Regions from separate parts of the Paenibacillus sp. FSL H8-0317 genome, predicted to be linked through region 3. Evidence: predicted binding sites of a transcription regulator. Region 3 holds the regulator's gene; each other region holds the start of a gene.

Region 1 (3,288 bases), 1.6 Mb from region 3:
GCACTCAAAGCAGTCTCAAATTCCGCATCTGTACTGATCCCTTCTAGTGCCTCAACAATGAGATCATTGGCAATGCCCTTTTGACGCAGCTCTTGCCTTATCCACAGTTTTCCCTTCCGCTTGCCCTCCATACGCTGTCTTGTCCATTCCTTCGCAAATAGATCGTCATCCACCAGGTTCTCCCGCTCTAGCCGATCCAGCGCCTCTTCAATCAAAGGTGCAGCAAACTCCTTCTGACGAAGTTTCTGACTTAATTCATGGCGCGTACGTGGCTTATGTTCCAAAAAACGCAGAGACTGTGCATACGTCCGCTGTCGCTCATCAGCTACAATGATTTCCTCTAGATCCTTCTTCATAAACGTATTACCTTGAGTCATCCTGTATTTAATCATCACATCTTCAAGAACCGTAATGGAGTGGTTGCCAAAAGTGATTCGATAACGAGCTTGCCTGCTCTTCGTTCGTTCTACACGTGTAATAATCAGTTCTTCGTTGTCCGGAAATTGGGATAGGCCGTCCTGTTCTGCTTCTTCATATAAATCCTCGTCATGTTGATCCATTCTGGTCTCCCCTTTCATAACATTTTCATTCTGACTACGCCAAGCATATCTTCACATAAGACATAGAACACTAATAATACAAAAGACCGGGAACTCTGCCCGGCCTTTACTCCACAGTTAGCGTGCCAATAGCCCCTGTCCATTGGGACAGGGGCTGTTGGACAGCACGAGTACCCCACTACAATCCATTATCCAGATTGATCCAAGCTCAATCAGATAAGTTTACGGAGTCCAGTGGGGAACACCCTCAGGATCCTCCCTACAAGGGAGGTTTTGAGAGATTACTCGTTGATTTCAAACAATTCTTGTTCTTCTGCTGCTTCTTTTTGTTGCTCTTCACTCGTTGGCGCAGGAACTGCAGTAACCAAGTTACTGGCTACACGAATTTTTTGTTCAATGATGTCAGCAATATCTTTATGCTCTTTCATGAACTGCTTGGCGTTCTCACGACCTTGTCCTAAACGCTCGCCTTCGTAGGAGTACCATGCACCACTTTTATTAACGATGTCCAGCTCTGTACCAATGTCAATGATACTGCCTTCTCTCGAAATACCCTCGCCATACATGATATCCACTTCCGCTTGTTTAAACGGAGGTGCCACTTTGTTTTTCACAACTTTAATACGAGTACGGTTACCAATCATGTCATTGCCTGATTTGATACTCTCAATACGACGCACATCCAGACGTACTGTGGAATAAAACTTCAGAGCACGACCACCAGGTGTTGTTTCCGGGTTACCAAACATAACGCCGACTTTCTCACGAAGCTGGTTAATGAAGATTGCGATTGTTTTGGATTTGCTGATTGCACCAGACAGTTTACGCAGCGCCTGAGACATCAAACGCGCTTGCAAACCAACGTGTGAATCACCCATTTCGCCTTCAATCTCTGCTTTTGGAACCAATGCGGCTACAGAGTCAATAACGACGATATCTACTGCACCACTGCGTACAAGAGCTTCTGCAATTTCCAGCCCTTGCTCACCCGTATCTGGCTGAGACAGAAGCAATTCATCAATATTAACCCCAAGTTTGCTTGCGTATTGTGGGTCAAGAGCATGCTCGGCATCGATAAATGCAGCTTGTCCACCCGCTCTTTGTACTTCAGCGATAGCATGCAATGCTACGGTTGTTTTACCAGAGGATTCAGGTCCATATATTTCAACAATACGGCCTTTAGGCAAGCCGCCTGTTCCTAATGCAATATCCAAAGCCAAGGAACCGCTGGGAATAATTTCCACATTCATATGAGTGGACTCACCCAGTTTCATGATGGATCCTTTACCAAATTGCTTCTCTATTTGACGGAGCGCCATATCAAGCGCGGCACGACGGTCTGACAATAAGCTCACACCCTTTACTGTTTATAAGATAATGATACCTTGTTTTAACACGTTTGCCAAGCTTTTTTTCGAACATACATTCGTTTTTTTGTAAAGGCCGAGGCGCCTCTTCCTCAAGGAAACTTTCCATTAAACAGAAAAAAGAACCGTAAACAAGGCTGTAAAGCCTAATTCTACGGTTCTTCCGTCTTCCTTAATTATACTTGCTTGAAACTGTAAATGCAATCGAAGCTATTAACTAATCAATCCATCGCCACAAGTTTTTGCCATAAGCGATAGAGAATCGCTTTGGCTGAACGAATGCGAACCGTCTCGCGATTACCATTAATACGCAGCTCATGAATTTCCGTCTCTTTTCCACGTTCAGCAAGAGCGATGAAGACAAGTCCGGGTGGTTTGCGTTCCGAATATCCCGGTCCAGCTACACCGGTAACAGCCAGGCCAAAATCAGCATCGCCAATCATGCGGATCTGCTCAGCAAGCACTTTTGCAACCTCAGGGCTTACCGCCCCAGGTGCATCTTCACCTTCCAGATAATCATGAGGCACATTCAGCAGCTTTTCTTTAATTTCATTGGAGTAACAAACAATTCCACCTTTGAGCATTGATGCGCTTCCGGGTACAGAGGTCAGACTTTGCATGACAAGCCCTCCTGTACAGCTCTCAGCAGCGCTGAGCGTCAGCCCCATGTCAGACATCATGGTTACAATCGTGTACTCTATAGGCACATCCTCGTTCGCGTAGAGATGTTCTGTCAAACGCTCCCGAATCTGAACCTCCATCGCATCCAGCTTCAGCTTCGCCTCTCCCTCACTCGCAGCCTTTGTGGAGACACGTACCGTAACTTCGCCTTCGCTCGCGTAAGGAGCAATCGTAGGGTCTGTCTGCGCGTCAATCAGATCCAGAAGTCGATCTTCCAGAGCAGATTCACCAATACCTGCGAATTTCAGCATTCGGGAATAGATCGGCATCTCTTCAGTGAGTACATGCTGGAACAGCCAAGGTTTGACTTCCTGTTCAAACATTGGAATCAACTCTTTAGGTGGTCCAGGCATCACAACATAATATTTGTCATTGTCAGAAATCGCATTTCCTGCCGCAAGGCCTGTTTCGTTGGCCAGAGGTGTTCCGCCATCAATAACGATCGCCTGACGTCGGTTATTCTCTGTCATGTCCACATTACGATCTCCGAAAAAGCTCTCAATTTTGTCCATAGCCATTCGATCTGTATGCAGTTTCCGGTTAAGAACAGCTGCGAGCGCATCCTTGGTCAGATCATCTTGGGTAGGTCCGATGCCACCGGAAAATAAAATAACGTCTGCACGGCCCTGCGCAATGCGAATAGCTTCACTAAGCCGGTTCAGGTTATCCCCAACCACCGT
Region 2 (3,288 bases), 1.9 Mb from region 3:
TAGTGTGTTGGCCACAGCCAGTTCACAATCATTATGTGTATGGATGCCGAGATGTGCATGAGGCAGGCTTCTATGCAGTGTGGATACGATCTCGTGTACCTCGTTTGGCATCGTCCCGCCGTTGGTATCACACATAACGAGCCAGTCCGCTCCAGCTTCGTGAGCTTTGGTCAAGACTGCTTGAGCATACTCCGGGTTATGTTTGAATCCGTCAAAGAAGTGTTCTGCGTCAAAGATCACTTCCATACCATTCTGTTTCAGATATGCGATGGAATCATAGATCATGGACAAATTTTCTTCCAATGTAGTCTGCAAAGCGGTATGCACATGGAAGTCCCATGATTTACCGACCAAGGTTGCAGCCTGAGCACCAGATTCGATCATGCGCTTCAGGTTGGCGTCTTCACTAGCAACACTGCCTTTTCGGCGGGTACTGCCAAAAGCAACAACCTTTGCGTTCAGGTTTAATTCCTTGACTCTTTTGAAAAACTCAATGTCCTTGGTATTGCTGCCGGGAATTCCGCCTTCAATATAATGGACACCCAGGTCATCAAGCTTCTTGGCAATTTTGAGTTTGTCGTCTGCCGATAAGCTGACACCCTCCCCTTGTGTGCCGTCACGTAAAGTCGTATCGAAGATGGAAATGGCCTTTGACATGAAGATCCTCCTTTGAGATAAAGCGCTCTTTTAAAAGTTTGGATTGTAAGTTGGGAAAAGCTGTTAAGTACGTTAGTGGACGAATCCTTCGATTCGGCAACGCTACACTGTGTTAAACTCGATGCGCTGATTTGTCCTAATGTCGTCAATTTGTATAATTAATTATTATAGCACCATTATAGCCAAATGCTACATAGAAATCGCAGTTTCATGTAACAATTAACGGATTTTAGAGAAAAAAGAAGGATGGTAATCATAATCAAGATGTATGTTATAATCTATTATTAAGTTTTAATTTCAATATATGGAAGAAAAGGAGGGACAATTTTGAGTTTTGTATGGGAAAATACAGTTATTGCCCTGATCACTTTGATTCTTTTTGTAAGTGTAGGCTGGTTGATTATTCGGTCTCTGATCAGATCTCGCAGAAAATAAATGTTCGTGACTGAATTAACATAACGGGTTTGATATACTATAGAAGAAAGAAATTCGTTTCATTAATTAGTGTGCAAGAAAGGGCGGGGGTTCATGATGTCTTCAGACGGCAATCCTCCAGCAAATGTGGATCAATATTACCCTGCAGCCGGACGGGTGATTCTGCATGTCGATATGAATGCTTTCTACTGCTCTGTACATGAAGCCGAGGAACCAGATTTATATAGAGGAAAAGCAACGGCCGTTGCGGGCAGCAGTGAACTGCGAAAGGGTGTAATTGTAACCTGCTCATATGCCGCTCGTAATCGAGGCATCTCAACAGGTATGGTTGTCCACCAAGCCATGAAAAAGTGCCCTGATCTCATTGTGATTCGTCCTGATTTCCATTTGTATCGTCAATATTCAAGAGCGTTCATGCAGATTGCGTATAGTTATACGCCTCAACTTGAGGCTACATCCATTGATGAATGTTATCTTGATATTACAGGTTCAAGGCAATTCGGGAATCCAATGGAGATTGCGGAGAGCATTCAGCGTAGAATCAAGGATGAATTGGGACTGCCATGTTCCATTGGCATTGCACCCAACAAATTATTGGCAAAAATGGCTTCGGATCTGAAAAAACCGAATGGTATCTCCATTTTACGCATGAGGGACGTACCCCGGATTCTTTGGCACAGACCATGCAACGAGATGTTTGGCATTGGCAAAAAAACGGCTGAAAAGTTGAAAAAACTGGGCATTGAAACGATTGGTCAATTGGCAAAGTCGGATGAGAACATGTTGACCGAACTATTTGGAGTTAATGGAACATGGCTCAAAAATTCCGCCAATGGCATTAACCACTCCGCAGTTCACGCGGAACGTGAGGCCAATAAATCCATTGGACATACAACCACTTTACCGGCGGATGTATCGGATATGAATGAGATTCATCGGGTATTCCTCAATATAAGTGACCAGGTAGCCAGAAGATTGCGCAAGCACGAAATGTTCAGCCAGGGGATTCAGATTACAATCCGCACACCGGATATGAAGACAATCACCCGATCACGTCTAATGGAAGTTCCTACGGAGGATGCAACGGTCATTTACCGTGAGGCCTGTAAACTATTTGAGAAGCATTGGGGTAGTGGCAAGCCTGTACGCATGCTGGGTGTGACACTTCAGAACCTGATTCCAAGAGAAGAATCCGCTGTGCAGATGGACTTGTTCGAATATGAGCAGAAGCCCAAAAAGGACAATCTCATTCGGATTATGGATCAGTTACGTGATAAATTTGGTGAGAATGCTGTTGTGACCGCAGGCATGCTTGGAGACGATCCTTCCGTGTTGCTTCGCAATCATAAAGTGCGTGGTGCTTCCCTGCAAAAAGATAACTTGCAAAGTCTTGATTAAATAAGGGATAATAGAGACTTGTGGTTGCAAAATGATTTGTAATTATCCTTACTTTGTATTAATATGTTTCTAGATAAAGACACTGTACGTTTCGAATTTTAGGAGGAGAGAATGTAAATGAGTAAATATACTTGGGTTGAAAAAGACACATGCATCGCATGTGGCGCTTGTGGAGCAACGGCTCCAGACATCTACGATTATGATGATGAAGGTTTGGCAGAAGTTATCTTTGACGGCGATGCTAACCATGGTGTTAAAGCTATTCCAGACGACTTGTTTGATGATATGCAGGATGCATGCGATGGCTGCCCTACAGATTCAATCAAAGTAGCGGACGAGCCTTTCAATAAAGAAGGCTAAGTATTTCTCCTATGAACACAAAGCACCTTCTTTTGTCTTAACGACAAGGGAAGGTGCTTTTTTTTGCATTCATTTAACTGTGATTATCTGACTATGGATCAAGGACGAACATTGTCGAACCCCCTTTTTTCCACCGGGTACTCAAGTCCTATGGATTCAACGCTTGGTTATGCCGATATATAATGATATACGGAAAAAGGCGAAATAGTGGAGGATCGGATGCAAAATACTCATCTAAGAACATATGTCAAGAAACATCCAGACAATAAAATGGCTTGGTACTTGCTCGGAAAGGAGTACTTGGGCGAAGGACAGGAGGCCAAAGCCAACTATTGCTTTCAGCAAGCGGGCGAGGTTTACGAGGCATTTGAACGCAGTAAAGCTCCTGCTGACATCTGGGTAGACTATCAGGAGAAATTGGTGGAGATGTCTGAGCAA
Region 3 (3,288 bases):
ACTTCGGGCGGATCTGAACAAATCTGAGGCGGAAGCTTACGGTTCCGAGATTCGCATTGTTTTGGGTGAACTGGATTTTGCATTAGAACACCTGCAGGAATGGGCTGCACCAAAACAAGTTCCAACCAATTCGGCTATGCCGGATGGGGTGAGCACCATTTACCCTGAACCATACGGAGTGGCTCTTATTATTGTACCTTGGAACTATCCTTTCCAACTGGCCTTTGGTCCACTGATTGGAGCAATTGCAGCCGGTAACTGTGCAGTTATCAAGCCTTCTGAATTAACACCAGCCGTATCTCGTCTGACGTATGATCTGATTAAGGAGATCTTCCCTGAGGAGTATATTGCCGTTATGGAAGGTGAAGTTGAGGCAAGCACAGCATTGTTGAAAGAGAAGTTTGATTATATTTTCTTCACAGGCAGCACAGGTGTTGGTCGCATTGTTATGAAGGCAGCTGCGGAGCATTTGACTCCTGTAACTCTTGAGTTGGGTGGTAAGAGTCCTGCTATTGTCCATAGCGATGCAGATCTGAAGCTGGTGGCCCAGCGTATTGTTCGTGGTAAGTTCCTGAATGCAGGCCAAACATGCGTTGCTCCGGATTACTTGCTTGTACATGAACAAGTTCATGATGAATTGATCAATCTGATTGGCGCTGAGATCAAAGATAAATTTGGGGATGATGTGTTACAGAATGCTGATTTCCCGCACATTGTCAACGCGCGTAACTTTGATCGGTTGTCGAAATTCCTCACAGATGGCAAAACGCTGATTGGTGGACGTTCTGTACGTGAGCAGTTGTTCATTGAGCCGACTGTACTTGGCGATGTGAACTGGGAATCAGCTGTCATGCAAGAAGAGATCTTCGGTCCGATTCTTCCTGTATTTACGTACAGTGACCTTGATCCTATGCTGGATGAGATTGTTCGCCGGCCAAAACCATTGGCGCTATATCTTTTCACACAGGATGAGCAACTGCAGGATCAGGTTCTGAATCAAGTATCCTTCGGTGGGGGATGTATTAATGACACACTTTCTCATATGACTTCACATTATCTACCGTTTGGTGGTGTAGGAGAGAGCGGTATGGGCTCATATCACGGACAACAGAGCTTTGATGTGTTCTCGCATCACAAGAGTGTTCTGAAACGCAGTGAATAATTAGCCGCAAAAATAACATAAACATGAAAAAAAGAGGTTGTCCTGTTGATCAGGGCAACCTCTTTCGTATTTCATTACATCTAATTTTGTTACTCAAGTTAAATATTAATGAATATCTCGGAAAAGGCCAATGACTTTACCCAGAATACTAACATGTTTCAAACGTAAAGGTTCGAAGGTCGCATTCTCCGGTTGAAGGCGAATATGATCTTTCTCTTTATAGAACGTTTTCACTGTAGCTTCATCGTCTTCAGTCATTGCAACGACGATATCACCGTTATCAGCAGTTTGCTGTTGACGGACAATAACGTAATCTCCATTAACGATTCCAGCTTCCACCATACTATCTCCCACTACTGAAAGCATAAACACTTTCTGTTCGCCTACATAGTGTGTAGGAAGAGGGAAGTAGTCTTCAATGTTCTCGGTTGCAGTGATTGGAACCCCGGCTGTAACCTTACCAACAACAGGAATACGTGCAACGCTATGAGCAAATTGATGAGAATGCTCAGATTCTTCCTGGCTCAAAAGCTCAATGGCTCTTGGCTTGGTAGGGTCGCGTCGGATCAAACCTTTTTTCTCCAAACGATCCAAATGTCCATGTACTGTTGAGCTGGAAGCAAGTCCAACCGCTTCACCAATTTCCCGTACGGAAGGAGGATACCCCTTCAACCGGACTTCATTTCGTATAAACTCCAGAATAGCCTGCTGCCTGCTGGATATCTTCGACATACCGTATCAACCCCATTTTAGTAACGTTTGGGAAAATTATAACATAGAACCTCCGTTCGTACAAACATAAGTTCTAAATAAAATAGCTTTAAATCAGTGTTTTTTAACTTATAGAACAGAAATTGGCCAAAAGTCAGAGCATAATACTGCAAATGTTTTGCAAAAGTACTTGAAATAAGATATTGCTCCTTCTAAAAAGAAGCGAACAATTGTTCTAAAAATATATTGAACAAAACAAGTGTTCGTGTTATATTGATTTCAACAGATAGGAACAAACGTTTGGAGGCGGGTATTTAATGAGATATTCTACTTATCAAAGCATTTATGAACCAATGAATTCGGAACTGGTGAAGTCTAACATAGGGAACTACAAGAAGGTTTTAGCGCGTTTCAAGATTTCTTCATGGATGTTAAAGGTAGCCATTACCTCTATGATTATATTTATTGGATGCAGCACTGTTTTAACTGTATTTGCCGGCAATGAGAATGATGTTCTGCCTGGAGGAAAGATAGCTGTTTCACAAGGGGAAACATTATGGAGTATTTCTTTGGAACATAAACCGACGAATATGGATACACGTATTTATATAGAAGCAATTAAGAAAGTGAATCAACTTCATACGACTTCCATCCAAGTGGGACAAGTACTAGCTCTACCGCAATTTGCAGAATAAAATGCACATCAATGAGTGTTAACGCGTGTCAGCTTGACAAGCTGCCTTTATAATGGCAAAGTTAATATGACTTTGTATTTTTGGAGGGGACAAGCTTGGATATAGATAGTCTGGTAGCACGCATTAACGAATTGGCTCGTAAGCAAAAGTCCACTGGATTGTCGGAGGAAGAACTTGCCGAACGTGCCGAGCTAAGAGAGATTTATTTGAGTAATATTCGCAGCAATTTCAGACAACAACTGGATACCATTGAGATTGTTGATGATGAGAATGACAAAGGCCACCAAGGCAAACTCAAACACTAACGAAACCTAATGATATCATTATGATATTTAGGTTTCTTCCTGTTATTTTGAGTGTGCAATTTATAGGGGGAAATGTTGGTTTACAGTTATGTAAGCCGATACAAAGACACATAAGGGGGATTCTCATGTCGCGTTCGTTCGAGAGAACGGTTAAGAAAAATTCCAAGCAGTTAAATCAGCAGCGCAAAAAAAGTGGTCAACCAATCACAGGTACACCAGGCGAAGAAGTCTTTAAGGGACGCAGCCTTTTGTTCCCTATATTTTTGATTGGTCTCGCCTTTTTGTATCTGTTTATGAGCACGTTCCTTGTGCAAGCTCCGATGACAACCTGGGACTGGGTGACGATGCTGCTTTACGTATTTTTGGCAGTCATCTTCATGCTTCGCCGTCCATACATCAAGATTAGCAGTAATCG

What was found. Region 3 encodes LexA, which represses DNA repair genes until DNA is damaged. Its sites were predicted from a motif close to CGAACATATGTTCG; they were not measured.
Region 1: recA (recombinase RecA) is a predicted target of LexA. The motif match lies at 1,976-1,989, and genes of this name have one in related genera.
Region 2: MHB43_RS11170 (DNA polymerase IV) is a predicted target of LexA. The motif match lies at 1,086-1,099, and genes of this name have one in related genera.

Annotation. Positions count from the first base shown of each region.
Region 1 covers NZ_CP150294.1:2,645,251-2,648,538, reverse strand. The annotation lists gene MHB43_RS12440 (regulatory protein RecX) at 1-560, opposite strand, end outside; gene recA (recombinase RecA) at 842-1,906, opposite strand; gene MHB43_RS12430 (competence/damage-inducible protein A) at 2,149-3,288, opposite strand, start outside.
Region 2 covers NZ_CP150294.1:2,358,459-2,361,746, forward strand. The annotation lists gene cimA (citramalate synthase) at 1-657, opposite strand, end outside; gene MHB43_RS11170 (DNA polymerase IV) at 1,189-2,490, shown strand; gene MHB43_RS11175 (ferredoxin) at 2,608-2,850, shown strand; gene MHB43_RS11180 (L,D-transpeptidase family protein) at 3,070-3,288, shown strand, end outside.
Region 3 covers NZ_CP150294.1:4,274,362-4,277,649, reverse strand. The annotation lists gene MHB43_RS19010 (aldehyde dehydrogenase) at 1-1,162, shown strand, start outside; gene lexA (transcriptional repressor LexA) at 1,268-1,894, opposite strand; gene MHB43_RS19000 (LysM peptidoglycan-binding domain-containing protein) at 2,191-2,568, shown strand; gene MHB43_RS18995 (DUF896 domain-containing protein) at 2,664-2,873, shown strand; gene MHB43_RS18990 (hypothetical protein) at 2,999-3,288, shown strand, end outside.